Regions from separate parts of the Pseudomonas sp. UMAB-40 genome, predicted to be linked through region 3. Evidence: predicted binding sites of a transcription regulator. Region 3 holds the regulator's gene; each other region holds the start of a gene.

What was found. Region 3 encodes FliA, which starts transcription of late flagellar genes. Its sites were predicted from a motif close to CTAAAGTTTNNNNNNNNNNNGCCGNTAA; they were not measured.
Region 1: a site for FliA is predicted at 7,321-7,348, ahead of K0F88_RS03625 (methyl-accepting chemotaxis protein). Genes of this name have one in related genera too.
Region 2: a site for FliA is predicted at 6,955-6,982, ahead of motA (flagellar motor stator protein MotA). Genes of this name have one in related genera too.

The regions. Positions count from the first base shown of each region.
Region 1 is NZ_LT607552.1:199,979-210,079, reverse strand. Features, by position in the region: gene K0F88_RS03665 (ABC-F family ATPase) at 1-1,348, shown strand, start outside; gene K0F88_RS03660 (MFS transporter) at 1,522-2,709, shown strand; gene K0F88_RS03655 (dienelactone hydrolase) at 2,720-3,757, opposite strand; gene K0F88_RS03650 (FMN-dependent NADH-azoreductase) at 3,926-4,537, opposite strand; gene K0F88_RS03645 (LysR substrate-binding domain-containing protein) at 4,667-5,575, shown strand; gene K0F88_RS03640 (MmcQ/YjbR family DNA-binding protein) at 5,572-5,931, shown strand; gene K0F88_RS03635 (DUF1294 domain-containing protein) at 5,928-6,359, opposite strand; gene K0F88_RS03630 (undecaprenyl-diphosphate phosphatase) at 6,356-7,186, opposite strand; gene K0F88_RS03625 (methyl-accepting chemotaxis protein) at 7,476-9,110, shown strand; gene pnuC (nicotinamide riboside transporter PnuC) at 9,309-9,872, shown strand; gene K0F88_RS03615 (AAA family ATPase) at 9,869-10,101, shown strand, end outside.
Region 2 is NZ_LT607551.1:402,178-412,278, reverse strand. Features, by position in the region: gene K0F88_RS01850 (NAD(P)H-hydrate dehydratase) at 1-213, opposite strand, end outside; gene queG (tRNA epoxyqueuosine(34) reductase QueG) at 277-1,356, shown strand; gene K0F88_RS01840 (trimeric intracellular cation channel family protein) at 1,338-1,949, opposite strand; gene orn (oligoribonuclease) at 2,162-2,704, opposite strand; gene rsgA (small ribosomal subunit biogenesis GTPase RsgA) at 2,812-3,843, shown strand; gene K0F88_RS01825 (hypothetical protein) at 3,934-4,203, opposite strand; gene motB (flagellar motor protein MotB) at 4,997-6,031, opposite strand; gene motA (flagellar motor stator protein MotA) at 6,035-6,886, opposite strand; gene K0F88_RS01810 (HDOD domain-containing protein) at 7,053-8,591, shown strand; gene rhdA (thiosulfate sulfurtransferase) at 8,635-9,450, shown strand; gene asd (archaetidylserine decarboxylase) at 9,469-10,101, shown strand, end outside.
Region 3 is NZ_LT607560.1:195,218-205,318, reverse strand. Features, by position in the region: gene flhF (flagellar biosynthesis protein FlhF) at 1-412, shown strand, start outside; gene fleN (flagellar synthesis regulator FleN) at 529-1,359, shown strand; gene fliA (RNA polymerase sigma factor FliA) at 1,356-2,096, shown strand; gene K0F88_RS15985 (chemotaxis response regulator CheY) at 2,264-2,635, shown strand; gene K0F88_RS15980 (protein phosphatase CheZ) at 2,658-3,446, shown strand; gene K0F88_RS15975 (chemotaxis protein CheA) at 3,511-5,742, shown strand; gene K0F88_RS15970 (chemotaxis response regulator protein-glutamate methylesterase) at 5,793-6,932, shown strand; gene K0F88_RS15965 (flagellar motor protein) at 6,932-7,672, shown strand; gene motD (flagellar motor protein MotD) at 7,688-8,578, shown strand; gene K0F88_RS15955 (ParA family protein) at 8,622-9,410, shown strand; gene K0F88_RS15950 (CheW domain-containing protein) at 9,412-10,101, shown strand, end outside.

The DNA.
Region 1 (10,101 bases), on a different contig from region 3:
GATCGACACCGTGATCATGGGTCACGAAGAGCTGTGGAAGGTTAAAGCCGAGCGCGACCGCATCTACTCGCTGCCGGAAATGACCGAAGAAGACGGCATGGCCGTGGCCGAGCTGGAAACCGAGTTCGCCGAGATGGACGGCTACACCGCCGAATCCCGTGCCGGTGAATTGCTGCTGGGCCTGGGTATCGGCATCGAGCAGCACTTCGGCCCGATGAGCGAAGTGTCCCCGGGCTGGAAACTGCGCGTCTTGCTGGCTCAAGCGCTGTTCTCCGATCCTGAAGTGCTGTTGCTCGACGAACCGACCAACCACCTGGACATCAACACCATCCGCTGGCTGGAAAACATTCTGACCCAGCGCTCCAGCCTGATGATCATCATCTCTCACGACCGTCACTTCCTGAACAGCGTGTGCACCCACATGGCTGACCTGGATTACGGCGAGTTGCGCCTGTTCCCGGGCAACTACGACGAGTACATGACCGTGGCGACCCAGTCCCGCGAGCAACTGCTGTCGGACAACGCCAAGAAGAAGGCACAGATCTCGGAACTGCAATCGTTCGTCAGCCGCTTCTCGGCCAACGCCTCGAAAGCCAAGCAGGCCACTTCCCGCGCCAAGGCGATCGACAAGATCCAGCTGGCCGAGGTCAAGCCTTCGAGCCGTGTGAGCCCGTTCATCCGCTTCGAACAAACCAAGAAACTGCACCGTCAGGCGGTCATCGTCGAGCGCATGGCCAAAGGCTTCGACGGCAAGCCGCTGTTCAAGGACTTCAGCTTCCAGGTTGAAGCGGGCGAACGCGTCGCGATCATCGGCCCGAACGGTATCGGTAAAACCACCCTGCTGCGCACCCTGGTCAACGAACTGACCCCGGATGCCGGCACCGTGAAGTGGACCGACGCCGCAGAACTGGGCTACTACGCCCAGGACCACGCGCACGACTTCGAAGACGACTGCAACCTGTTCGACTGGATGGGACAGTGGACCCAGGGCGGCGAGCAAATCGTTCGCGGCACCCTCGGCCGCATGCTGTTCTCCAACGACGAGATCCTCAAGTCGGTCAAGGTTATCTCCGGTGGTGAGCAAGGTCGCATGCTGTTCGGCAAGCTGATCCTGCAAAAGCCGAACGTGCTGATCATGGACGAACCAACCAACCACTTGGACATGGAATCCATCGAGGCGCTGAACCTGGCGCTTGAGAACTACCCGGGTACGCTGATCTTTGTCAGCCACGACCGTGAGTTCGTATCGTCGTTGGCCACCCGCATCATCGAGTTGAGCCCTAGCGGCGTGATCGACTTCAGCGGTACTTATGATGACTACCTGCGTAGCCAGGGCGTTGTGTTCTAAACGTTCGCTATAAATGAAAAGCCCTGCCCTTGTGACGGGGCTTTTTGCATTTCAGGGCCAAGCAATGTTTTGGTGGGGCCTTCAAGCACAACGAATATAGTTAGCCTGCTTCCTTTTATTCCTCACCCAAGCCATGATGCAGCTCTCCCACCGCCGCCCGCGAACGAGCCGTCATGTCAGTGCAGCAACTGCCACCGCAAAGCTCCATGGCGATCACCCTGCAGATCGTCTCCATCGTTTTCTATACCTTTATTGCCTTCCTCTGCATCGGCCTGCCGATTGCGGTGTTGCCGGGGTATGTCCACGAACAGCTGGGGTTCAGTGCGATCATCGCGGGACTGACCATCGGCTCTCAATACCTGGCCACCCTGCTCAGCCGCCCAATGGCCGGGCGTATGTCAGACACCATTGGCACCAAACGGGCGATTGTTTACGGCCTGTCGGGGATTGTGCTGAGCGGTGTGCTGACGTTGATTTCAACCTTGCTGCAAAGCTTTCCACTGATGAGCCTGTTGATCCTGATCGCCGGTCGCTTGTTGCTCGGCATCGCCCAGGGCTTGATTGGCGTGGGCACGATCAGCTGGTGCATGGGCCAGGTCGGTGCAGAGCACACCGCGCGCTCGATTTCGTGGAACGGCATTGCGTCTTACGGCGCCATTGCGATCGGGGCGCCGCTGGGCGTGGTGATGGTCGCCGAGTACGGCTTTGCCAGCTTGGGGATCGCGCTGTCACTGCTGGCCCTGGCCGCCCTGTTGCTGATCCGCAATAAACCCTCGGTGCCGGTGATTCGTGGTGAACGCCTGCCGTTCTGGGCGGTGTTCGGGCGCATTGCGCCCTTCGGTGCCAGCCTGAGCCTGGCCTCCATCGGTTACGGCACCCTGACGACCTTTATCACCTTGTATTACGTCAGCCGTGGCTGGACCGGCGCGGCCTACTGCCTGACGGTTTTCGGGATCTGCTTTATTGTGTCGCGCTTGCTGTTTATCTCCGCGATCAGCCGCTTCGGCGGTTTCACCTCGGCGATTGCCTGCATGAGCATTGAAACGGTGGGCCTGGTGCTGCTGTGGCTCGCACCCTCCACCGCCTATGCGCTGATCGGCGCGGGCCTGGCCGGGTTCGGCCTGTCGCTGGTGTATCCGGCGCTGGGGGTTGAAGCGATCAAGCAAGTGCCCAACTCCAGTCGCGGCGCGGGTTTGAGTGCTTATGCGGTGTTTTTTGATCTGGCACTGGCGATTGCCGGGCCGTTGATGGGCGCGGTGGCGTTGAACCTGGGGTATTCGTGGATCTTCTTCAGTGCGGCGCTGTTGTCGGTGACCGGGCTGGGTTTGACCTTGATACTCAAACGCCGCGCAATGGCCTGATGGGCGGCGATTACTGATCGGCGGTTTGCATTCCAGCGCGGGTAGGCTTGCCCAAAGCGTGCGAGAAGAACCGCCCGGCTTCAGACACCATGTTGCGATGGATGTCCTCGCGGTCAACGCCGTCGGCATCGGTGCACAACGCCGGCATGGCGGCGATCTGCTCTTCGTTGCACGGCGCCATGAATACGAAGTGCCCTGCCCCCGCTAGCAATTTGAAGTCCGGTGCGATCGGCAGCTTGCGTGCCAGGGCAGCGGCATTTTTGTCGAACGCCACCAGTTTGTCGCCATCGCCACTGTAGAGCAGCACCGGCACATGCACGTCAGCCAGTGTGTGGCGGCCGAACTTCAGGCTCAGCGGCGCCATCAGCAGCAATGCATGCACGCGCGGGTCCGCCACCGGTTGCAAGTCATCACGGTCGACAATCAGCTCGCCCTGGGTGTTGCAGGCATCACGATCGTCCGGGCGCTCCTGGCAGTAACGGCGCAGACGATCCAGGTCAGGCGTGGCGCCGGACAGGATCAACGCGGTTTCGCCGCCCGCCGAATAACCGATCACGCCGACCTGGTCGGCATTGACGAAAGGCGCGAGCATACGGTCGCCCAAGGTCGCGGTAATGGCTTCGGAAATCTGGATGGGCCGGCCGTAAAGGTTACTCAACGTACCGAGGCGGCTGTGGTCTTTGGAGTTGTCACCGGGATGGATCACCGCCACCACCACAAACCCTTTGCGTGCCAGCGAGGTGGCAAGGTCGTGCAGCGCCAGCGGGGTTCCGGTGTTGCCGTGAGACAGCATCAGCATCGGGAAACGGCCCATGGCGACGCGGATGTCCTCGCCTGCCTCGACTGTGTAACCTTCGATTTTGCTGGTGTGTTCCCGGTCGCTGGAGGGATAGAACGCGATGGCGCGCATCGGCTGCAAATCCAGCGGGTCGAGAAAACTCATCTCATGGAAGCCGACGCTCCAGTGAGGACGTAGCCCAGGCGCGGCGTGCACTGAATTCAGGCTGCTGAGCAGGCAAATCAGAAACGTTGCACAAAGACGCACCATGGGATGCCCCACCTTGTTACTGGACCGGAGTCGGTAACCCTCGACTGCATAACCCGGGCCACAATCTGTAATGACCAGAAACAAAAAACTCCGTATCTGGCACTTGCGTGATCAGAATACAGAGTTTTTTGGGTGGTGCCTGAGCTGTTTGAGCTCTTTACGCAAGTCTTACGCAGCGGCGAACAATTGCTCGCTGATTTGCGTGTGAGCATCGCTCATGGCTTTGGTGCGCACTTCGTCACCGTAGGCCAAGCCGTGGGCGCGAACAAACTCAATGTCGGTGATGCCGATGAAGCCGAACAGCACCTTCAAGTACTCTTCGTGCGCAACGCCAGTCGCCTGACCGGCATGCAGACCGCCGGACGTCGAGACGATCACGACTTTCTTGCCACCGCACAGGCCTTCAGGGCCGGCTTCGGTGTAGCGGAAGGTTCGACCGGCAACGGCGATGCGGTCGATCCAGGCTTTGAGTTGGGTTGGAATGGTGAAGTTGTACATCGGCGCGGCGATCACAACAGCATCAGCAGCGAGGAATTCGGCCAGGGTGGTGGCGCTCAGCTCGGCTTCGTGCTGTTGCGCGGCGTTGCGCAGTTCAGCGGTGGTGCCGGCGGCGACCAGTGTGGTGGCGGAGAAATGGCTGATGGCATCGGCGGCCAGGTCACGGTAGGTCACTACGGCGGTTGGCTCGGCGGCTTGCCAGGCTTTGACGACTTCGCTGCTCAGCAGACGGGAAGCCGAGTTGTCACCAAGAATGCTCGAATCGATATGCAACAGTTTCATAAGGGATCTCCAGGTGAGGATCGCCACCGGGCGATCTGATGGGGAGGATCCTACAGATGAAACCAATAGCTGATTAGCCCGCAACAATGCGATAGTTCGTCCCACTGATAGAACAATCGGATTTCAATCATGCAAGACCTCAACGACCTCTACTATTTTGCCAAGGTGGTCGAAGCCGGCGGATTCGCCGCAGCCGGGCGTTTGCTGGGGATTCCCAAGTCCCGGTTGTCGCGACGCATTGCCGAGCTGGAAGAACGCCTCGGCGCACGGTTGCTGCAACGTACCACCCGACAGCTGAAGTTGACGGCGGTGGGCGAACGTTACCTGCGGCACTGTCAGGCGATGCTGCTGGAAGCCGAAATGGCCGATGAAGCCGTGGCCAGTATGTCCAGCGAACCCAGGGGACGCCTGCGGGTGTCGTGCCCCGTCGGCCTGGCCCACGAAATGCTGCCGACGGTGATCAGCCGATTCCTCGAAAAGCACCCCCAGGTGCAACTGGAAGTCATGCTGCTCAATCGCCGGGTCGACCTGGTGACCGAAGGCGTCGATGTCGCGCTGCGGGTCCGTGAGTTGGGCGATGAAGATCCGCTGCTGGTGACCCGCCGCTTGCGCCAGGCACAGATGGCGATGGTCGCCAGCCCGGCCTTCCTGCACGGACGTGAGATCAACCACCCCGAAGACCTGAAAACCTTGCCGGTGCTCGGCGCGCTGGAAGCCGACCGCATGGTGCACATTCGCATGCTCGATCAGCAGGGTAAAAGCTTCGACTTGAGCCTGGAAGCACGATTGGGCATCGACGATTTCATCGTGCGCAAGGCCTGCACACTCGCTGGCCAGGGGTTCACGATGCTGCCGATGATGTATTGCGAACAGGAACTGGAAAATGGCTCGCTGGTGCAGTTGCTGCCCGACTGGTCATTGCCTGGCGGCTGGCTGCAAGCGGTCTACCCTCATCGGCGCGGGGTGATGCCGGCCGTGCGCGCCTGGATCGACCATTTGATCGAATCATTCAATGCCTGTGGGGACCGATTGATATGAAGGCTGGACGTATGAGCGAAGAGGACGTCGCGCAATTCTGCCTCGCGCTGCCCGGTGCGCGGGAAGACTATAAATGGGGAGGTGTACGGGTGTTTTCGATTGCGGGGAACAAGATGTTCGCCTTGCAGAACCTGCGCGGCGATTCCCTGGCCTTCAAGGTCGACAAGGATCTGTTCCTGGGGCATTGCGACCGTCCGGGCATTCACCCGGCGCCGTATCTGGCGCGGGCCCAGTGGATCATCATGCAAACACCCTACCCGCTGGGTGCCGAGGAGCTGCAGGAATTGTTGAAACGCTCGCACCAGTTGGTGGTGAGCAAGCTGCCCAAGCGTACCCAGGTCAGCTTGCAGCTTTAGAGCAATGCAAACAAATGAGCGCCGAGGAACAACTGGTCGATCCAGAACACCTGGTGCATCAGCACAATGAGCCAGAACACCAGTTGAAACGAGACCTTGCGGGTCTTGTGCCGAAACACCTGCTGAGCCAGCAAGGCACCCGGCCAGCCGCCCGCCAGTTCCACCGCGTGCAACACGTTTTCCGGGGTGCGCCAGCTGTCGGCGCGCGCCTTGCGCTTATCGCTCCAGTACAGAAAGAACGCCAGCACACTGACGATGCCATAGGCCGCCAGCGGAATCAGCGAAACTCCGTGCAGCCACAGCGACACCGAGCCCGTCAGCGGCAGCGCGCACAGAATCGCCAACACCAGCAGTTTCAACCGTGGATGCTGGACCCGCTCGCCCCCGGACCTGCGTCCGGGGTTGTTGCGCGCGCTGGCGTCACTCATGGCGTGACCGCGGTCCAGTCGACCCAGCCAAACTGCCAGGTGGCCAGGATCACCAGGCCAAACGCGATGCGATACCAGGCGAATGCCGCGTAGCTGTGACTACCGATGAACACCAGCAAGGCCCTGACGGCAATCATCGCAAAGACGAATGCGGTGACAAAACCGATCGCGAATACCGGGAAGTCAGACGGCACGAACAGGTCGCGGTACTTGTAGCCCGAGTACACCGCTGCCGCGACCATGGTCGGCATCGCCAGGAAAAACGAGAACTCCGTGGCAGTCTTGCGCGACAACCCGAACAGCAAGCCGCCAATGATGGTCGAGCCGGAACGCGAGGTCCCGGGAATCATGGCCAGGCACTGGGCAAAGCCGACTTTCAGGGCGTCTTTCCAGGTTATTTCGTCGACGGTGTGAGCGTGCACTTCGTGCTGGCGCCGTTCCGCCCAGAGCATGACGACACCGCCCACGACCAATGCCGTGGCCACAGTGATCGGGTTGAACAGGTAGTGGTGAATCAGATCGGAAAAAATCACCCCCAGCACCACGGCCGGCATGAAAGCGATCAGCAGGTTCGCGGTAAAGCGTCGAGCGCTCGGCTGAGACCGCAAGCCTGTGACCACATCGAAGATCTTGCGGCGAAACTCCCACACCACTGCCAGGATCGCCCCCAGCTGGATAATGATGTTGAAAGCGATGGCCCGTTCGCCACCGAAGTTGAGCAAGTCAGCCACAATGATCTGGTGACCGGTACTGGAAATGGGCAAAAACTCCGTCAGCCCCTCTACAACCCCAAGAATCAATGCCTGAAAGGCGGTCCAAAGATCCATCAATCCCCCAAAGGCGATGCGCCAAGGCATGCCCCGTTAGTTTTTTAGTCGTTCACTGCGCCAAGCGTAGCCGAAGTCCTGCGCACAAAGGATCCAGACGAAACCGTAAAAATTCCGTGAAAAATCAACTTGGATTCAGGTTTTTCCGCGCGGGGCCGAAATCCTATCAGACAAGCCCTGATAACGCTGCTGCGTAATGAGACTTGGGTCGCATATGCCCGACCGGCAAAGCGTGGTTGGATGCTGGCAATCGTTTATTACAAGAAGAAGAAATCGGAGTGACAGCGTTATGAACAGCTTGCGCAGTGTGTCGATCAGCCGACGCTTGTGGCTCATCTTGATTGTTTCGGTGGTGATGTTATTGACCTTGGGCGTGTTGATGCTCAAGCAGATCCATAGCGACCTGTACCAGGCAAAAGCCCAGAAAACCCAGCACGTGGTGCAGACCGCCAGCGGCATTCTGACCTACTACCACGGCCTGGAAACCGCCGGCACGCTTACCCGCGATGCCGCGCAGAAGCAGGCACTGACCGCTGTGCGCGGACTGCGCTATGACCAGAACGACTATTTCTGGATCAACGACTTGACGCCGGTGATGGTGATGCACCCGGCCAACCCCAAACTCGATGGGCAAAACCTCTCGGCAATCCGCGACCCGGACGGTTTTGCGCTGTTCAACGAAATGGTGGCCGTCGCCAAGGCCAAGGGCGCCGGCACGGTCAACTACCGCTGGCCTAAACCGGGCGCCAGCGACCCGGTCGGGAAAACCTCCTACGTCAAATTGTTCGAGCCTTGGGGCTGGGTGATCGGCTCGGGCGTGTACATCGACGACATGCAGGCCGAGTTCTACGGCCAAGTCTGGAAGGCTTCGTTCGTCGGCCTGGTGATTGCGCTGATCATGGCGTTGCTGGTGATCATGATCGCTCGCAGCATCGTGCGCCCGCTTCAGGATACGGTGAACGCCATGGCCAATATCGCCAGCGGTGAAAGCGACCTGACCCGCAGCCTCGACACCCGTGGCCAGGATGAAGTCACGCAGCTGGCACGGCACTTCAATGCCTTTACTGCCAAACTGCGAGGGGTGATCAGCGAGCTGCAGGTGTCCGCCAGCGCCCTGGGCCAGTCGTCCAGCGAGCTGGGCAACGATGCCGCCCAGGCCCAGCAACGCAGTCAACAACAGTCTCAGCAGATGGAGTTGGTGGCGACCGCGATCAACGAAGTGACTTACGGTGTGCAGGACGTGGCCAAGAATGCCGAGCATGCGGCCAGCGAAATGCGCGATGCCGAATCCCAGGCGCAGCAGGGGCAGATCAACATTGACGGCAGCCTGCAGCAGATCGACAAACTGTCCGGCACCATCGATCAAGCCGTGGAAGTGATTCGCACCCTGGCCGCTGAAAGCACCCAGATTGGCAGTGTCCTGGAGGTGATCCGCTCCATCGCCGAGCAAACCAACCTGCTGGCGCTCAACGCGGCCATCGAGGCTGCCCGCGCCGGAGAGCAAGGCCGAGGCTTTGCGGTGGTGGCCGATGAAGTGCGCCTGTTGGCCCAGCGCACCCAGAAGTCCACGGCGGAGATCCAGTCGATGATCGAACGCCTGCAGACTCACTCCGAAGCGGCGGTGAAAGTGATCGGCGACAGCAGCCGAGCTTCGCAACTGACCATCGAACAGGCCGGTCTGGCCGGTGCCAGCCTGAATGCAATCGGCCAGGCGCTGCGCAACCTCAACGGGCTGAATGCATCGATCGCCAGCGCGACTCTGCAGCAAGCCCATGTGGTGGAAGACATCAATCAGAACGTCACCCAGGCCGCGGGGTTGTCCCACAGCACTGCGCTGGCGGCGGAGCAGTCGAGTGTGGCCAGTGTGCGACTCAAGGATTTGAGCGAGCAGTTGAACGGCCTGCTCAAACAGTTCCGCGTTTAGGTCATAACACACCCCCTGTGGGAGCGAGCTTGCTCGGGATAGCGGACTGGCAGTTAACTTTAATGTGACTGACCTGCCGCCATCGCGAGCAAGCTCGCCCCCACAGGTTTTGCGTTTTAACTGACGGTGTCGGGCAAGCTCGCGCATCACAATCTAGGTACAATCCGCCCCCTCTTTCGTCTTCCCCAAGGAACCTCCATGTCCGGGCTTGAACTGTTTGCCGCCACCCTCGGCGTGATTGCCGTCTGGTTGACGGTCAAACAGAACCCCTGGTGCTGGCCGATCGGTCTGATCATGGTGTTGCTCTACAGCTGGATCTTTTTTGAAGTGAAGCTGTATTCGGACATGCTCCTGCAAGTGATCTACGCCGCGTTGCAGCTCTACGGCTGGTGGCAATGGACCCACGCGGGTGAGGCAAATACCGGTCGGCAGGTCAGCCGGCTTGATGCCAAATCGATCGCCATTGGCCTTGCGGCCGGCGCCATCGGCAGTCTGCTGCTGGGCGCCGCCATGGCGCACTGGACAGATGCCGCGCAGCCCTGGCTTGACGCCGCGCTGACCGGGTTCAGCCTGGTGGCGCAACTATGGATGGCGCAAAAGCGCGTGCAATGCTGGCCGTTGTGGATCGCCGTTGATGTAATTTTCGTTGGGCTGTTCCTTTATAAAGGCATGTACCTGACCGCTGCCCTCTATGCGCTGTTCCTGTTGCTGGCTGTGCAAGGCTGGCGCGAATGGCGCGCCGACCCGGCCTTGCGCGCATGAAAGTGCTGGTGCTCGCGGGCCCGGAATCCAGCGGTAAAAGCTGGCTTTCGGGTGAGATTCACGCCAATTTTGGCGGCATATTAGTCAATGAGTACGTTCGGCACTTTATCGAAAGCGAAGCCCGTGAAACCCGCTACGATGACATTACCTCGATAGCTCATGGCCAGCTTATGTGGGAGGACGAAGCACGCGCCAGGCAACCGTCACTGCTGATCCTCGATACGCACCT
Region 2 (10,101 bases), on a different contig from region 3:
ATAACCGTCGCCCGCGTTATTGCCGTGACCGGCCACCACGCTCAATTCATTCGCCGACGGCCACTGACGGACCAGCGCACGCCAGGTCGCTCGCGCTGCCCGCTGCATCAATTCGAAGCCCGGCGTGCCGGCCGCGATCAGGTTCGCATCGAGGGCTCGCACGTGCGCGGCGCTGTACAGCGCGTCGGGTAATTCATCTTTAGTGTGCGGCATGCGTCTTCGGGCTCCGATGTCTGGCAGAATTATACGCACCTCAGCTCCGGTTTCTCTCGCCTCATGCCCGCTATTACTACAGACCTGCCCGCCCTCGCCCAATCCATCAAGGATTGGGGCCGCGAGCTGGGCTTTCAGCAAGTCGGCATCAGCGGCCTGGACCTGGCCGAGCATGAGCAGCACCTGGAGCGCTGGCTTGCGGCCGGCTACCACGGCGAAATGGACTACATGGGCGCCCACGGCAGCAAACGCTCACATCCCGAAGAGCTCGTTCCCGGCACGTTGCGCGTAGTTTCCCTGCGCATGGACTACCTGCCCGGTGACACCCAAATGGCGCAATTACTGGCGCAACCGGAAAAAGCCTACGTATCGCGTTATGCCTTGGGCCGCGATTACCACAAATTGATCCGTAAACGTGTGCAACACCTGGCAGAAAAAATTCAGGCGGTCATCGGGCCGTTCGGCTACCGCGCCTTCGTCGACAGCGCGCCGGTGCTGGAAAAGGCCATTGCAGAAAAGGCCGGCCTGGGCTGGATCGGCAAAAACACCCTGGTGTTGAATCGCAAGGCCGGCAGTTACTTCTTCCTCAGCGAACTCTTTGTCGATCTGCCACTGCCGGTCGATCCACCGCACAGCACCGAACATTGCGGGCGCTGCACTGCGTGCCTGGACATTTGCCCGACCAACGCCTTCGTCGGCCCCTATGTGCTGGACGCCCGGCGCTGCATTTCTTACCTGACCATCGAACTAAAAAGCGCGATCCCCGAAGATTTGCGCCCGTTGATCGGCAATCGAGTGTTCGGTTGCGATGACTGCCAGATCGTCTGTCCGTGGAACCGCTTCGCCCGCCCGTCCGTCGAAAGCGACTTCAAGCCACGGCACAACCTGGACAACGCCGAATTGGCCGAACTGTTCATGTGGGATGAGGACAGGTTCCTCAGCAGCACCGAAGGATCACCGCTGCGCCGTGCCGGTTACGAGCGTTGGTTGCGCAATCTCGCAGTGGGGCTAGGGAACGCACCGTCGAGCATTCCGGTGCTGGAAGCGTTGAAGGCGCGCCGCGACTATCCGTCGGAACTGGTGCGGGAACATGTCGAGTGGGCACTGAAACAACACGCCGAGCGTCAGGCTTCGTCGTTATAAACGAACTTCGGCATTTCCCAGTGGAATCGAATCGCCAGCAACCGCAGCAGGAAGCCGCCAAACAGCGTGATCAGAATCGCCTGTTCGCCGGGTAATTGCAGGTAGATGCAGAGCATGTAGCACCACGCGGCAGCGAACGAGACGCTGGCGTAGAGTTCGCGGCGGAAGATCAGCGGGATGTCGTTGCAGAAGATGTCGCGCAGGATGCCGCCAAACACCCCGGTGATCACGCCGCTGACCGACGCCACCAGCATGCCGTGGCCCATTTCCAGGGCGGTCATGCAGCCAATCAGGGTGAATGCCACCAGCCCCACGGCGTCGAGCACCAGGAACAGCGAGCGCAAGTGTCGCATCCAGCGTGCAGCGAAGACGGTGAACATCGCCGCGATCGAGGTCAACACCAGGTATTCCGGGTGTTTGACCCAGGTCAGCGGGTAGTGACCGAGCAACACATCACGCACCGAACCGCCGCCGAGCGCCGTGATGCACGCGATCAGCACCACACCAAACCAGTCCATGCCGCGACGGCCGGCGGACAGGGCACCGGTCATGGCTTCGGCGGTGATGGCGATCAGGTAAAGCATCAGCAACATGGTGGCGGTCCTTGCAGAAAGGCGCGCAGTCTAGCCATTTAGTCCCGGCACCAAAAGAGGGTGATCTCCCAGGAAGGCCGAGTTACCTGCTTCGCGGGCAAGCCTCGCTCCCACGGGCACAACGCAGATCCCGTAGGAGCCGGCTTGCTGGCGATGGCGTACTCAAGGGCCCCATCGCCAGCAAGCCGGCGCCTACAGTCCGTATTCCAGATTTAGAATTTGATGAAATGCTTGCGGTAGTGCTGCAGCTCGGCGATGGACTCGCGGATGTCGTCCAGGGCCAGGTGAGTGCTGCCCTTTTTGAAGCTATCGCGCACGTCCGGCGCCCAGCGTGCGGCCAGCTCTTTAAGGGTCGACACGTCGAGGTTGCGGTAATGGAAGAAGCTTTCCAGGGATTTCATGTGGGTATAAAGGAAGCGACGGTCCTGGCAGATGCTGTTGCCACAGATCGGCGACTTGCCCTTTGGCACCCATTTCTCCAGGAAGGCAATGGTCTCGGCTTCGGCTTCGGCCATGCTGATGCGGCTGTCGCGCACCCGTTGGGTCAGCCCGGAGCCGCCATGTTGACGGGTGTTCCACTCATCCATGCCGGCGAGAATCTCGTCGCTGTGGTGGATAGCGATCACCGGACCTTCGGCCAAGGTGTTCAGGTCACTGTCGGTGACGATGGTGGCCATCTCGATGATGACGTCGGTATCAGGGTTCAGACCGGTCATTTCCAGGTCGATCCAGATCAGATTCTGCGGGTTTTGCATGTGTCGGCTCCTAGGCAATGCTGCGCAGTTTAGCCTAGGGCGGTGCCGGGGCGTGCTAAACTCGCGGCCGTTTTACCTAATCGCTGCATTCTTGATACGGAACACCCATGGCCAAACGCCAACTCAATCGTCGTCAAAACTGGCGCATCGAAAAGATTCAGGGCGAACGCGCTGCCCGCGCCGCCAAACGCGAGTCCTCGGCTGTCGAAGCACTCGAGGGTGGCGACCTGGGGCCCGAACAGACGGGCCTGGTGATCGCGCACTTCGGTGTGCAGGTCGAAGTCGAAGCGCTTGATGGCGATTTAGCCGGCCAGGTGTTCCGCTGCCATTTGCGCGCCAACCTGCCAGCGCTGGTGACCGGCGACCAAGTGGTCTGGCGTGCCGGCAACCAGGGCATCGGTGTGATCGTGGCGCAACTGCCGCGTAAAACCGAACTCTGCCGCCCGGACAGCCGTGGCCAGCTCAAGCCTGTTGCGGCCAACGTCGACATGATTGTCATCGTCTTCGCCCCGCTGCCCGAGCCTCACGCGAACCTGATCGACCGTTATCTCGTCGCCGCTGAGCATGCAGGGATTCGTCCGCTGCTACTGCTCAACAAATTCGACCTGATCGACGAGCAGAACGCCCCCGCGCTAAATGCCTTGCTGGCGGTTTACCGCACGCTGGGTTACCCGGTGCTGGAAGTCTCGGCGCACCACGGAAATGGCATGGAGCAATTGCAGGCACAACTGGACGGGCACATCAGCGTGTTCGTCGGCCAGTCCGGCGTCGGCAAATCCTCGTTGGTCAACACCCTGTTGCCTGAAGTCGAAGCCCGTGTCGGCCCGCTGTCCGAGCTGTCCGGCCAGGGCACCCACACCACCACCACCGCGCGGTTGTTCCACTTCCCCGGTGGCGGTGAGTTGATCGACTCCCCGGGTATCCGCGAATTCGGCCTGGGCCACGTCAGCCGCGCCGACGTCGAAGCCGGTTTCATCGAGTTCAACGACTTGATCGGCACCTGCCGCTTCCGCGACTGCAAGCACGACCGCGAGCCGGGTTGCGCCTTGCTCAAGGCACTGGAAGAGGGTCGTGTGCAGCAGCAACGGATGAACAGTTATCGCTCGATCATCGCCAGTTTGCCGGAAACCAGTTATTAAGTAGCCGTGATCATGTTCGTGATGCCACGAACATGATCAGCAGAAAGCAGCAGACACAAAAAGCCGCGATCATCTCGCGGCTTTCTGGTTTCAGGGGGCTGCTTTTTCCAGCCTCCAGCCCAACGCATCCAAGGCGTCACACCCATCCTGCAACAACATATGCGCAGCATTGGCGAAATGCTCTAGGTCGTGACCTTCGGCGTCTTTGACGCACAGGCACGTGACACTGTTGAGCAGGTTACGGGCGGCTTTGATTCGGTGAGTAGCGGTTTCCAAAAGGTCGGAAATTTTGGCTTCGGTGTCGATGAACAGCGTCGGACCGACGCTGAAATTGCCTTGGAGCGGGTGATATTTGGACATGACTTGAATCTCATCTGATAGGTGAAACTCCCACCCTTTCGCGGCTAAACGAATTGGGGTGGTAGCTGTGCGCGGGTTAGCCGACCGGACAGATGAACCCGGCACACCCTGAGGTGTCCCACGCACAGCCACCATAGACATAGATGCCAGGCAGCAAAAACGCCGCGATTATACGGGCGCTTGTGCATCATCTGATACGACCGGCTAAAGTCGATCACCGATTTGTCGGCGACAGCGAAACTATAGGCAGACGCCCGCAAGTCTGAGAACCCCGCCACAAAATTTCAGACCGTTCCTACAACTTCTAATCTCACCAGCAAACCGGTTCCGACAGGGAAACACCCCCTGACAATCAGGTCGGCTATCAGGCCGCCTCGCGGCGCTGTTGCGGTGCACGCCCCCTCGAGAGGCCGAGTGGAGGTTCTGCGTAGTGGGCAACCCGGCATGGATGCCGGGTTAGCCGCCCCCGGCCATGGATGGCCGATGGCGGCGGCCCACGGAGCAGGACCGGAGCGAGGGCATGCCGAGCCTTAGCGAGGCACCGAACGAAAGGGGCAAGAGCCTTTTGGTTACTTTGGGGCTCTTCCAAAGTGACTCGCTGTAAGAGCGAAACCATTGGCGGCCGTTACCGCAGAAATGGATATGTACACCGCCCTCCCCCCGTCGCCTGACTCAAAGCCTTCGCGAGCGGGCTCGCTCCCACAGGGGCCATGCCCACGCGAAAAATGCAGTGACGTCCAAACCCGTGAAAGCCGCACAAAAAAGCCGACATCTCTGTCGGCTTTTTTGTAGGTCACTGCTTCGGCGGTTCCGCCGGTTTCGGCGCCGGGTTTTCAAAGATATTCAAACGCTCGCGAAGCTCATGGGCCGGCAGCGGTTGTTTATCCGCCGGCAACGCGTTCGGATCGACCGGCGTGGCCGGCACTTCGCCCGGGCCACCCTGGCCTTGCGCTGGCGTTGGCTCCGGCGCAGGTTCAGCACCTTGCGAACCTTCAATGGCCTTTTGGGCTTTCTTGGTCAGCACCACGATGTCGATCCGGCGGTTGACCGGGTTGAACGGGTTCTCGCGGTCGAACAGCGCCGACGAGGCATAACCGACGACCCGCGCCACTTGCTGATCCGGATAGCTGCCAGCGACCAGCGCACGGCGAGCGGCGTTGGCACGGTTGGCCGAGAGTTCCCAGTTGCCGAAATCACCGGTGCCCGAGTACGGCTTGGCATCGGTGTGGCCGCTGATGCTGATCTTGTTCGGCACCGCTTTGATGGTGTCGGCCATGGCCAGCAGGATGTCTTCGAAATACGGTTTTAGACGTGCTGAGCCTGAGTCGAACATCGGCCGGTTTTCCGCGTCCATGATCTGGATGCGCAAGCCGTCCTGTGTGATTTCGAACAGGATCTGGTCCTTGAATTTTTGCAGCTGCGGATTTTCATCAACCTTGTTCTGCAATTCTTGCAGCAACAGTTCCAGGCGTTCCTTCTCGACCTGTTCGGCCATGCCTTCGACCTGTTCAGTATCGACGGTGACGCGGTCGGGCTGCGGCTGGGACTTCACCTCGGGGTTGAGGGTGTTCTCTGGCGCCAGGGTCGGCGAACCGCCCAGATCGATGATGTACGGCGTGCCGCTTTCGGTGAAGCCGACCGGGTCCTTGAAGTAACCGGCGATGGCGATCTTCTGTTCCGGCGTGGCGGTAGACAGCAGCCACAGCACCAGGAAGAACGCCATCATCGCCGTCGCGAAGTCAGCGAAGGCTATTTTCCAGGAGCCCCCGTGATGCCCGGCCGCGTATTTTTTTACGCGCTTGATGATTATCGGCTGGTTATTTTCCATGACTTAGCGACCGCGAACCGCTTGTTCCAGCTCAGCGAAGCTAGGACGGTGCGCCGGGTACAGAACCTTGCGGCCGAACTCCACCGCCAGCGATGGCGGCATGCCGGAAGCCGAAGCCACCAGCGAGGCCTTGATGGCTTCGTAGACGTTCAGTTCTTCCTTGGCTTCGTGGGCCAGGGCATGGGCCAACGGGCCAAAGAAACCGTAGGCGGCGAGAATACCGAAGAAGGTACCCACCAGTGCCGCACCCACGTGCAGGCCGATCATTTTCTGGTCGCTTTCACCCAGGGAGGCCATGGTCACCACGATACCCAGTACGGCCGCGACGATACCGAAACCGGGCATGGCGTCGGCGATGCCGTTCACCGCATGGGAAGGATGATCCAAATCTTCCTTGAGGCTGGTCAGCTCCATGTCGAACAGGCCTTCGAGCTCGTGGGGAGCCATGTTGCCGGAGGACATGATGCGCAGGTAATCGCAGATGTACGCGGTCATGCGGTCATCTTTCAGTACCGCCGGGTACTTGGCGAAGATCGGGCTCGCGGCGGCGTCTTCAATGTCGCCTTCGATTGCCATCATGCCTTCGCGGCGGCTTTTGTTGAGGATCTCGTAAATCAGACCCAGCACTTCCAGATAGAACGTGTGACTGAAGCGCGAGCTGAACATTCCCAAGGCTTTCTTGAGAACGAGCTTGAACATGTGACCAGGGTTGGCCTGCAGGAATGCACCGAGGGCCGCACCACCGATAATCATCACCTCGAAAGGTTGAATCAGGGCGGCAATCTTGCCGTGGGAGAGCACGTATCCGCCGAGCACGCTCGCGAATACGACGATGATGCCGATTATTTTAGCCATAGGTAGGAGAGCACTTACTGAGTCGGGTTCAAGGTCATATTCGGAAGTTAAAAAATCTCTTCTTCTACTTATCGGCAAAACTGCGCCAGACTATAGCCCGTTCAAGCGAAAAGCTAATTTAGCCCTCTCCGGGCATAGGTAATGCAGACGATGATCACGTCCAACCATGGCTAACGAAACGAACACCCCAACCCCAAAACCGACCACCCTTGAAGGCTGGGTCAAGCTTCTCGACGGCGTGCGCCTGCCGGTTCCGCAAGACAGTCACGACCGTGTCTGCAAGGCCCTCGCCGATAATCGCAGCTCGCTTCGCGACATCGCCGAATTGTTGCAGGACAGCCCGGCACTGGCCTTGAGCGTGATTCGCGAAGCCAATCGCCACACCCACGGCAGCATGACCGAGCCGGCGGAAAACCTTGAGGTGGCGATCAATCGTCTCGGGTTGAAACGCACTGAGGAACTGCTCGCCCGGTTGCCTGCCGAACCTCAATCCCAGATCCCGGTGGCGTTGCGTCAGCTGCAGATGATCAGCCAGCACGCGACCCAACAGGCCAACGGCTTTTTCGCCGGTCGGCTGGCGCGGCTCTGGCAGGACATCCACTGGGGCAGCCTGCTGTTTCTCTCACCGCTCTGGCCGATGGCGTTGACTCATCCGCAACTGCTCGAAGAGTGGGAGTTGCGGGTCATCCATAAAGGCGAGTCGGCGCGCAAAGTCGAAAAGCAATTGTTCGGCGTTCGCCTGCTGGACATCTGCCAGGCGCTGGTGGACATCTGGCGCCTGCCGATCTGGGTGCAGCAAGGTTATCGCCTGCTGCTCAACGAGCAGCGCGAACTGGTCAAAGTCCTGCGCATTGCCCGGGACAGCGAGCATCCATTGCGTCAGCAAAACCGCCTCGATGACGATCCGACTTTGCGTCGCTGGCTCAACCAACCGGCCAATACCGTGTTGCTGGCCAATGGGCTGGCACTGTCGGCGCAACAGGCCTGGGACAGTCCGCACAGCGAGCGCTGGCAATACCTGACCAGCCTTTACCTGCAAATGCCGATGAGCGACGTGCAGCAGCAACTGCATCAACAAGCCGTCAACAGCGCGCACCAGCATGCCATGCCGGACATCTGGCACCCTGCCATAGCGTTGATCTGGCCCTCGGGCGTGAACCGCATTCACGCCGGGTTGCTGCCGGCACCGGCGCCGACCACCGAAGACCTGACGGCATGGCGTAAACAATGTGCCGAACTGCTGGTCGAGCCGAGCCGCTTCACCAATGCGATGCACTTGACCACGTCGGCCCGGGACGCCCTGGTCGCGTGCGGCATGCGTCGGGTGATGATTTTGATGGCTGACCGCACCCACGCCAATTTGCGTGCGCATCAGACGGCCGGGCTGGCGAAGGAAGCGGCGGGGCTGAATCTGGTCGTGAGTCAGAGCACCGTGCTGCAACGGTTGCTCTCGCAACAGGCCCAGGTGCGATTGACCCCGGCCAACAACGCACAGTTCTCGGCGTTGCTACCCGCCAGCCTGCGCGCGCAGTTTCGCGGCGAACACCTGCTGCTGCGCTCGCTGGTCAACAATGGTCGGGTGATCATGGTCGTTGTGGCGGATCAGGGCGGCGGGCCGTTTTCGGAAATCACCGTGCAAGCCTTCGGCAAAACCGCGCAGTGCATTGAAAAGGCACTCCAAAGCTTTAGCCAGCGCGGTCAATGAATGCTGCGCTACAATCCTCCCCTTTGTGCTCTGGAGACCTCACATGTCTGACTTCTCTGGCTTGGCGCTGGTCATCGAGCCGAGCGACTTGCTCCCTCGCCTTGAGTCCCGCGAACTGATTCTGGTGGACCTGACCAGCAGTGCCCGCTATACCGAAGGGCATATTCCCGGTGCGCGTTTTGTCGATCCCAAACGCACACAACTCGGCCAGGCGCCTGCCCCCGGGCTGATGCCGCCGCAAGCGGCACTCGAAGCGTTGTTCGGTGAGTTGGGACATAACGCCAATGCGACCTACGTGGTCTATGACGACGAAGGCGGCGGCTGGGCCGGGCGTTTTATCTGGCTGCTCGATGTCATCGGCCATCGTAACTACCACTATCTTGACGGTGGCCTGACAGCCTGGCTGGCAGAAGGCATGCCCATGTCGATCCAGGTCCCGGCCCCCGTTGGAGGCCCGGTTGCGTTGACCCTGCACGACGAACCGACCGCCACCCGCGAATACCTGCAAAGCCGTCTCGGTGCCGCCGACCTGGCGATCTGGGACGCGCGCGGCCCGCTGGAATACTCCGGCGAGAAAGTCCTGGCAGCCAAGGCCGGGCATATTCCCGGCGCGGTGAATTTCGAATGGACGGCCGGCATGGATCAGGCGCGCAACCTGCGCATCCGCACGGACATGCCCCAGATCCTGGAACAACTCGGTATCACCAAAGACAAAGAAGTCATTACCCACTGCCAGACCCACCATCGCTCTGGCTTCACTTATCTGGTGGCCAAATCCCTCGGTTATCCGCGGGTCAAAGGCTACGCCGGTTCCTGGGGCGAATGGGGCAACCACCCCGATACGCCCGTAGAGATTTAAGGTTTTTAAGGACAGTCAATGAATAAGCGTTTGTTTATCCTCAGCCAATACCTGCTGCCTCACCATTTGCTGTCGCGACTGGCCGGCTGCATTGCCGAATGCCGCGTGCGCTGGTTCAAGAACGCCTTTACCGCCTGGTTCGCCAAGCGCTATCAGGTGGACATGTCCCAGGCGCTGGTCGAAGACCTCACCGCTTACGAGCACTTCAACGCGTTCTTCACCCGCGCTTTGAAAGACGGCGCTCGCCCGCTCGATGAAACCCCGGGTGCCATTCTCAGCCCGGCCGACGGTGCAGTCAGCCAACTCGGCCCGATCGAACACGGCCGCGTGTTCCAGGCCAAGGGCCACAGCTTCAGCGTGCTGGAATTGCTGGGCGGTGATGCTGCCAATGCCGCGCCGTTCATGGGTGGCGATTTCGCGACGATTTACCTGTCGCCGAAAGACTATCACCGCGTGCACATGCCGCTGGCCGGCACCCTGCGCGAGATGGTCTACATCCCGGGGCGGATTTTCTCGGTCAACCAGACCACCGCCGAAAACGTGCCGGAACTGTTTGCCCGCAACGAACGCGTGGCGTGCATTTTCGACACCGAGCGCGGGCCAATGGCCGTGGTGCTGGTGGGCGCGATGATCGTGGCGTCGATTGAAACC
Region 3 (10,101 bases):
CGATACCGCCGGCCTTCAGGCCAGCGACCCGGCCCTGCGCATGCAGCTCGAAAGCCTGGCCGGACGTGGCATCAAGTCAAAAAATTATCTGGTTTTGGCAACCACCAGCCAGAAACAGGTTCTAACGGCCGCTTATCACAGTTACAAGCGCTGCGGGCTCGCTGGCTGCATCCTGACTAAACTGGATGAAACGGCAAGTCTGGGCGAGGTGTTGAGCCTGGCGATCAGTCATGAATTGCCGGTGGCCTACCTGACCGATGGCCCGCGTATTCCGGATGATTTGCATCTGCCGCGTCGTCATCAGTTGGTCAGTCGCGCCGTAAGCGTGCAAATGCAAGAAGAACCCAGCGAAGAAGCCATGGCTGACATGTTCGCTGATATTTACCACAGCCCGACCAAGCAGGTTGGCTGAGGTACTAATGAACAGTTTTTGTACCTACATCGATGGTCTGCCATGCATTGTTCAGTTATTGAGCGCGCAGCCAGTAATGTGGCCTCCGTCTATGCAAGACAAGGTAAAGAAATAACATGGGCAGCATGCATCCCGTACAGGTGATCGCGGTGACCGGCGGCAAAGGTGGCGTCGGGAAGACTAACGTGTCAGTGAACTTGTCCCTGGCTCTAGCTGAACTCGGCCGGCGCGTCATGCTGCTAGACGCCGATCTGGGGCTGGCGAACGTCGACGTCCTATTGGGGCTGACACCCAAACGTACCCTGGCCGACGTGATCGAAGGCCGCTGTGAGCTGCGCGACGTTCTGTTGCAGGGCCCTGGCGGTATTCGCATCGTTCCGGCCGCGTCCGGCACACAGAGCATGGTTCATCTGAGCCCGGCCCAGCACGCCGGTCTGATCCAGGCCTTCAGTGATATCGGCGACAACCTCGACGTATTGGTGATCGACACCGCTGCGGGTATTGGTGACTCGGTAGTCAGTTTCGTTCGCGCAGCGCAAGAAGTCTTGCTGGTGGTGTGCGACGAGCCGACCTCGATCACTGATGCCTATGCGCTGATCAAACTGCTGAACCGCGATTACGGCATGAACCGCTTCCGCGTCCTGGCCAACATGGCCCAGAGCCCGCAGGAAGGCCGCAACCTGTTCGCCAAGTTGACCAAGGTCACGGACCGCTTCCTCGACGTCGCCCTACAATACGTAGGCGCGGTGCCATACGACGAAAGCGTGCGCAAGGCCGTGCAGAAACAGCGCGCCGTCTACGAAGCGTTCCCGCGGTCCAAGTGCGCCCTGGCGTTCAAGGCGATCGCGCAGAAGGTCGACACATGGCCGCTGCCTGCCAATCCGCGTGGGCACCTGGAGTTTTTCGTCGAGCGCCTCGTGCAACAGACCGCAGGACCCGTCCTATGACAGCCAGTGGCTACAACCTCTACAAGAAGTCGGCACGTGACGCGCAGTACGAGCTGATCGAGCGTTACGCGCCACTGGTCAAACGCATTGCTTACCACTTGCTGGCCCGTCTGCCGGCCAGTGTCCAGGTTGAAGACCTGATCCAGGCCGGGATGATCGGCCTGCTTGAAGTATCGACCAAATATGACGCCAGCAAAGGCGCGAGTTTCGAGACCTACGCGGGCATTCGAATCCGCGGCGCGATGCTCGATGAAGTACGCAAGGGGGACTGGGCGCCACGTTCGGTTCACCGCAATACCCGCATGGTCAGCGACGCAATTCGCTCGATTGAAGCTAAAACCGGTCGTGACGCTAAAGATCATGAGGTTGCGGCCGAACTCCAATTGAGTCTCGACGATTATTACGGGATTTTGAACGACACCCTGGGCAGCCGGTTATTCAGTTTCGACGATCTGTTGCAGGACGGCGAACACGAAGGGCTGCACGAGGATGGCGCGAGTGCACATCTGGAGCCGTCACGCGATCTGGAAGATGAACGCTTCCAGGCCGCGCTGGCGGACGCGATTGCCAATTTGCCGGAGCGTGAGCGACTGGTGTTGGCGCTGTACTACGACGAAGAGCTGAACCTCAAGGAAATCGGTGAGGTCCTGGGGGTCAGCGAATCGCGGGTCAGCCAGTTACATAGCCAGTGCGCGGCCCGTTTGCGGGGGCGTTTGGGGGAGTGGCGAGCGCGCTGAAGGCAGTGTGGGGACACTGCGAACGAGGCCGGTGGGGTGTTGAACTGCACCGGTCGCGATCTGTTGTGCTCCAGACAGTCATCGAGTGCATTGCCGGATTGATTGAAATGGCGCGTCCAGGTGCTGGGCGCGTTTAAGACTGCTTGGAGGTCGAATTGGACAAGAACATGAAAATCCTCATCGTTGATGACTTCTCAACGATGCGGCGGATCATAAAAAACCTGTTGCGTGACCTTGGGTTCACCAACACGGTCGAGGCCGACGATGGCACTACTGCCATTCCGGTTCTCAACAGCGGGAGCATCGACTTTCTGGTAACGGACTGGAACATGCCTGGCATGACCGGTATCGATCTGCTGCGTCATGTGCGCGCCGATGAAAAGCTCAAGCACCTGCCGGTGCTGATGGTGACTGCCGAAGCCAAGCGCGAACAGATTATCGAAGCGGCCCAGGCCGGTGTTAACGGCTATGTGGTCAAACCCTTCACGGCCCAGGCGTTGAAAGAAAAAATCGAGAAGATTTTCGAACGCATCGGTTGATCCACTGCGCCACGGGGGAGCTATGGAGCATAAAGAATCTTCACTGGGCGATTTTGAATCGACCCTGAAAAAACATGCCCGCGAACTGGTCGACAGCCTTGAAAAAGGCAAGTTCGGCGACGCTGTGCAACTTATCCATGAGCTCAATCAGACCCGTGACCGCGGCCTGTATCAGGAAGTGGGCAAGCTCACTCGCGAGCTGCATAGCGCGATCGTCAATTTCCAGATTGACCCGAACATGCCGCAAGCCGAGGAAGTGTCGCAAATCACGGACGCCACCGAGCGCCTGGGGTATGTGGTCAAGCTGACCGAGGCCGCCGCCAACCGCACCATGGACCTGGTGGAAAACGCCACGCCGCTGGTCAACAGCCTGAGTGAAGAAGCCCAGGCGTTGAGCACGGATTGGGGGCGGTTCATGCGTCGCGAAGTCGGGGCTGAAGAGTTCCGCGAACTGGCCCGGCGTGTCGACGGTTTCCTGACACGCAGCAGCGAAGACAATCGCACAGTGTCCAGCAACCTCAATGACATTCTGCTGGCTCAGGATTACCAGGACCTCACCGGTCAGGTAATCAAGCGCGTGACCCAGTTGGTCACCGAAGTTGAAAGTAACCTGCTCAAGCTCGTGCTCATGGCCAGTCAGGTAGACCGCTTTGCGGGTATCGAACATGACCGTGATGCGATGCTGGCTGAAAAAGATCCGCAAAAACATCTCTCTCAGGGTGAAGGTCCGCAGATTCATGCCGATAAAAGAGAAGACGTTGTGTCCGGTCAGGACGATGTGGACGATTTGTTATCCAGCCTAGGATTTTAGAGTTTTAGCATTTTAGGTTTTTTAGGTTTTTTAGGTTTTTAAACCTGTTAGGAGCACCCCCTTAATGAGCTTCGGCGCCGATGAAGAGATCCTTCAGGATTTCCTGGTTGAGGCCGGCGAGATTCTAGAGCAACTGTCCGAACAGCTGGTCGAGCTTGAAAGCCGACCGGATGATGCGGACTTGCTCAATGCAATTTTTCGCGGTTTTCACACTGTAAAAGGGGGCGCCGGCTTCCTCCAGCTCAACGAGCTGGTGGAGTGCTGTCACATCGCCGAGAACGTGTTCGACATCCTGCGCAAGGGTGAACGTCGCGTCGACTCGGAACTGATGGACGTGGTTCTCGAAGCGCTGGACGCGGTGAACAGCATGTTCACCGAAGTTCGCGAACGCAGCCCGATTACGGCTGCCACGCCTGAATTGCTCGCGGCACTGGCCCGTCTGGCCGAGCCGCAAACGGCTGATGAATCTGCGCCGGTTGCTGAAGTGGTCGAAGCACCTGCCGCTGAAGAATCGGGCGACATCACTGATAACGAATTCGAACAATTGCTGGACTCGCTGAACGCTGTCAAGGCTCAAGCCGAAGCGCCGGCGGTTGCTCCAGTGGCGGCTGCCGATTCGGCGGCCAGCGACGAAATTACCGATGCCGAGTTCGAGTCGTTGCTCGATCAACTGCACGGCAAAGGCCAGTTCGCCGTCGACGCGGTGGCACCGGCTGCTGCACCGTCTGCTCCGAAAGCGGCCGGCGACAGCTCCGATATTACCGACGACGAATTCGAAGCACTGCTCGACCAGCTGCACGGCAAGGGCAACTTTGCGGTGGACGCGCTGGAATCGGCCATTGCCGCCGTACCCGCCGCGGCTGCGCCAACCGCGAAAGCGGCCGGCGGTGATCTGATCTCCGATCACGAGTTCGAATCGCTGCTCGACGAATTGCATGGCAAAGGCAAATTCACTGAAGTCGGCACAGGTGCTGCGGTGGCTGCTCCAGCCGCCAAGGCTACTGCGCCGAAACCGGTTGCCAAAGCGCCCGAGCCAAAAGCCGAAGCGCCGAAACCGGCGGCTGCCGCTGCACCGGCTCCAGCCCGCGCACCGTCCGCGCCGCCACCGGAAAAACCGGCCAGCGAAGCCGAGACCACCGTGCGGGTTGATACCGCGCGTCTCGACGAAATCATGAACATGGTCGGCGAACTGGTATTGGTGCGTAACCGCTTGGTCCGTCTGGGCCTCAACAGCGGCGACGAAGCCATGTCCAAGGCCGTGTCGAACCTCGACGTGGTCACTGCCGACCTGCAAACCGCGGTCATGAAGACCCGGATGCAACCGATCAAGAAGGTCTTCGGGCGCTTCCCGCGCCTGGTTCGCGACCTGGCTCGCCAGCTCAAGAAAGAGATCAACCTGGAGCTGGTCGGCGAAGAAACCGACCTCGACAAGAACCTCGTCGAGGCCCTGGCCGACCCGCTGGTCCACTTGGTGCGCAACTCGGTCGACCACGGTATTGAAGAGCCGGCCGAGCGCGAAGCGATGGGCAAGCCTCGCAGCGGCAAGGTGATCCTGTCCGCTGAACAGGAAGGCGACCATATCCTGCTGTCCATCTCCGATGACGGCAAGGGTATGGACGCTGATGTCCTGCGCGGCATCGCCGTGAAGAAAGGCTTGATGGACAAGGATGCAGCCGATCGCCTCAGCGAGTCCGATTGCTTCAACCTGATCTTCGCGCCAGGTTTCTCGACCAAGACCGAAATTTCCGATGTCTCCGGACGCGGCGTGGGCATGGACGTGGTGAAAACCAAAATCGCCCAGCTCAACGGCACCATCAATATCTATTCGACCAAGGGCAAGGGCTCGAAGATCGTCATCAAGGTCCCGTTGACCCTGGCGATCATGCCGACGCTGATGGTCATGCTCGGCAACCAGGCGTTCGCGTTCCCGCTGGTGAACGTCAACGAGATTTTCCACCTCGACCTGTCGCGCACCAACGTGGTGGACGGTCAGGAAGTGGTGATCGTGCGGGACAAGGCACTGCCATTGTTCTACCTCAAGCGCTGGCTGGTCAGCTCCGCGGCTCACGAAGAGCAGCGCGAAGGCCACGTGGTGATCCTTTCGGTGGGTACTCAGCGGATCGGCTTCGTCGTCGACCAGCTGGTGGGCCAGGAAGAAGTGGTCATCAAGCCATTGGGCAAAATGCTCCAGGGAACCCCGGGCATGTCGGGCGCCACCATTACCGGTGACGGTCGCATCGCGCTGATTCTCGATGTTCCGAGCATGCTCAAGCGTTACGCCGCACGGCGTATTTGATTCTGGTGGAGCGGGGCGACTAAGCCTCGCTCCGTCCTAACGGAGTGTTTATGGCAGTCAAAGTCCTGGTGGTGGACGATTCGGGGTTTTTCCGCCGCCGCGTCTCGGAAATTCTTTCAGCGGATCCGAATATCCAGGTCGTCGGTACGGCGACCAACGGAAAAGAGGCGATCGATCAGGCGCTGGCCCTCAAGCCAGACGTGATCACCATGGACTACGAGATGCCGATGATGGATGGCATCACGGCGGTGCGGCATATCATGCAGCGCTGCCCGACCCCGGTATTGATGTTCTCCTCGCTGACCCATGAAGGCGCCCGGGTAACCCTCGATGCGCTGGACGCCGGCGCGGTGGATTTCCTGCCGAAGAATTTCGAAGACATCTCCCGTAACCCGGAGAAGGTCAAGCAACTGCTGTGCGAGAAAATTCTCAGCATCTCGCGCAGTAACCGTCGTGCCAGCACCTACAGCGCACCGGCCCCGGTCGCCGCGCCAGCCCCGACGCCTGCGCCTTCGAGCGTCAGCAGTTACGGCAGCAGCACGCCTTCGCGTCCGGCTCCGGCACCCGTGCCGGTGCGTACCCACGCCCCGGCCTCGTCCGGCCCGTCGTCGCCCGCGCCAAAACGCAAAGCCTACAAACTGGTGGCCATCGGTACGTCCACGGGCGGTCCGGTTGCCCTGCAGCGGGTGTTGACCCAGTTGCCGGCCAACTTCCCGGCCCCGATCGTGCTGATCCAGCACATGCCGGCCGCCTTCACCAAGGCCTTCGCCGAACGTCTGGACAAGCTCTGCCGCATCAGCGTCAAGGAAGCCGAGGATGGCGACATCCTGCGTCCGGGCCTGGCGCTGCTGGCGCCGGGTGGCAAACAAATGATGATCGACGGCCGTGGCGCGGTGAAAATCCTGCCGGGCGACGAGCGTCTGAACTACAAACCGTGCGTGGACATCACCTTCGGTTCGGCAGCCAAGTCCTACGGCGACAAAGTTCTGGCGGTCGTACTGACCGGCATGGGCGCCGACGGTCGTGAAGGCGCGCGTCTGCTCAAGCAGGGCGGCAGTGCGATCTGGGCTCAGGATGAAGCCAGCTGCGTGATCTACGGCATGCCGATGGCCATCGTCAAAGCCGACCTCGCCGACGCAATCTACGGTCTGGACGATATTGGCAGGCACTTGGTCGAGGCGTGTATCTGATGGATGTTTTAAGCCTAATCGGGATCATCATGGCGTTTGTCGCCATCATTGGCGGCAACTACCTTGAAGGCGGTCACCTCGGCGCATTGGCCAACGGCCCGGCGGCGCTGATCGTACTCGGTGGGACCATCGGCGCGGCATTGCTGCAATCACCGATGAGCGCCTTCAAACGTGCCATGCAAATCATTGGCTGGATTCTGTTTCCGCCTCGCGTTGATCTGGCCGGCGGCATCGACCGCGTCGTCAACTGGAGCCTGACCGCGCGCAAGGAAGGTTTGCTCGGTCTGGAAGGGGTGGCCGATGCTGAACCTGACAGCTACTCGCGCAAAGGCCTGCAACTGCTGGTCGACGGCGCCGAGCCGGAAGCGATTCGCAGCATTCTGGAAGTGGATTTCTACACCCAGGAAAGCCGTGACATCGAAGCCGCAAAAGTCTTCGAAAGCATGGGCGGTTATGCGCCGACCATCGGCATCATCGGCGCGGTGATGGGCCTGATCCATGTCATGGGCAACCTGGCCGATCCGACGCAACTGGGCAGCGGCATCGCCGTCGCCTTCGTCGCGACCATCTACGGCGTGGCCAGTGCCAACCTGGTGTTGCTGCCGATTGCCGCCAAGCTCAAATCCGTTGCCTTGCGCCAGTCGCGTTATCGCGAAATGTTGCTGGAAGGGATCCTGTCGATCGCCGAAGGTGAAAACCCTCGCTCTATTGAGTTGAAGCTTCAGGGCTTCATGGATTGATGGGAGACATGGACCATGGCACGTCGCAGGCAACCTGAAGAACACGTCAATCACGAACGCTGGCTCGTTTCTTACGCCGACTTCATCACGTTGCTGTTCGCATTCTTCGTGGTCATGTACTCGATCTCTTCGATCAACGAAGGCAAGTACAAAATCATCTCGCAAGCGATGATCGGGGTCTTCGCCGACGCCGATCGCTCCCTCAAGCCGATCCCGGTTGGGGAAGAGCGGCCGATGACCGTGACCCCGGCCAAGCCATTGGTCAAGGACAGCGAGCAGGTCGATGCCGGTGTGGCCGGTGCCAGCGATCCGCTGAAAAGCATCGCCGATGACATCAGCGCGGCGTTCGGCGACTTGATCAGCTCCAATCAGATGACCGTACGCGGCAACGAGCTGTGGGTCGAGATCGAACTCAACTCCAGCCTGTTATTCGGCAGCGGCGACGCCATGCCCAGCGACATCGCGTTCAACATCATCGATAAAGTGGCCGGGATCCTCAAGCCGTTCGACAACCCGATTCACGTCGAAGGCTTCACCGACGATCAACCGATACGCACCGCGCAATACCCGACCAACTGGGAGCTGTCCTCGGCGCGTTCGGCGAGCATCGTGCGCATGCTGGCGATGCAGGGCGTAAACCCTGGGCGCCTGGCGTCGGTGGGTTACGGCGAATTCCAGCCGGTGGCCAACAACGCCACCGCCGAAGGCCGGGCGCGCAACCGTCGTGTGGTGCTGGTTGTGTCACGCAATCTCGATGTACGTCGCAGCCTCACCGGTACCGGAACCGCCCATACACAACCGGATGCCGCGTTGAAGCGTGCTGGCACACAAACTGCACCGACCCCGGTCAAGTCGCCGGTACGAGAGAGCGCCGTCAATTCTCCGTCGCCTGCATTAACACGTTGAGCTATTTCTCGGTCGAGCGTATCGACCGGGAGGAACAATCCGAATGAGAGTCTGGGCCGTTGCCAATCAAAAGGGTGGTGTTGGTAAAACCACTTCCTCTATCGCTTTAGCCGGTTTACTGGCCGAGGCGGGCAAGCGCGTGGTTGTGGTCGATCTCGATCCGCACGGCTCCATGACCAGCTACTTCGGCTACGACCCCGACAGCCTGGAACACAGCAGCTACGACCTGTTCCTGCACAAGGGCAGCGTGCCGCAAGGCCTGCCCGGTCAGTTGCTGTTGCCGACCAGCGACGAACGTATTTCGCTGTTGCCGTCGAGTACCGCTCTGGCCACGCTCGAGCGTCAATCGCCGGGCCAGAGTGGTTTGGGCCTGGTGATTGCCAAGAGCCTGGCGCAACTGTGGCAGGACTTCGATTACGCCGTGATCGACAGCCCGCCGTTGCTTGGCGTGTTGATGGTCAATGCCTTGGCGGCGAGCCAGCAGTTGGTGATTCCGGTGCAGACCGAGCACTTGGCCGTCAAAGGCCTGGAGCGCATGGTCAATACGCTGGCGATGATCAACCGCTCACGCAAAGTGGCGTTGCCGTTCACCATCATTCCGACCCTGTTCGACCGCCGCACCCAGGCGTCCCTCGGGACCCTTCGCGTGCTGCGCGACAAATACCCGGAAGAAATCTGGCAAGGCTACATCCCGATCGACACGCGCCTGCGGGACGCGAGCCGGGCCGGGCTGACGCCTTCGCAATTCGACGGCAAGAGCCGTGGGGTTCTCGCTTATCGCGCCTTGCTCAAGCATTTGCTGGCAGCACAACTTGTCCCGCAGGTGGCCTGAGATGAATCGGCCGGTGAAGATTACCTCGCGTCCGCAACTGGCGCTCCAGTCGTATCTGGACAGCCTGCTGATGGAAGCGACTGAAGAGTTGCCGCTGGAAGTGGAAGCGGTGGCTGAAGTCATTGAGGTTGTTGAAGCGGTAGAGGTTGAGGCTGCGCTGGACGAGTTCCAGGCAGCCGTACTTGAAGAGCAGGCGCGTGATGCGCAGAAGTCCGTCGTGACCGCTGCACCTGTCGTAGCGCCCGTGGCGGCTCCGGTCGCAAAAGCTCCGGTGGTGATCGAAGAAGCGCCCGCACCGATCCTGGCGCCGGTCTCGACCCTCGCACCGTTGCTGCAAACCCTGGTGCCGCCGCTGGTCGAAGTCCATCTGCCGCCGAGCAATACGCCGCCACCGGTAGAAAATGACGGGCGCCCGGCGTGGGCCGCCGAGCCGTTCGAATGCCTGCTGTTCGATGTCGCCGGGTTGACCCTGGCGGTGCCGTTGGTGTGCCTGGGCTCGATTTATTCGCTGGCCGGTCACGAGCTGACGCCGCTGTTCGGTCAGCCGGAATGGTTCCTCGGGATCCTGCCAAGTCAGGCCGGCAACCTGAAAGTCCTGGACACCGCGCGCTGGGTCATGCCCGACCGCTACCGCGATGATTTCCGCCAGGGCCTGCAATACGTTATTTCGGTTCAGGGCTACGAATGGGGG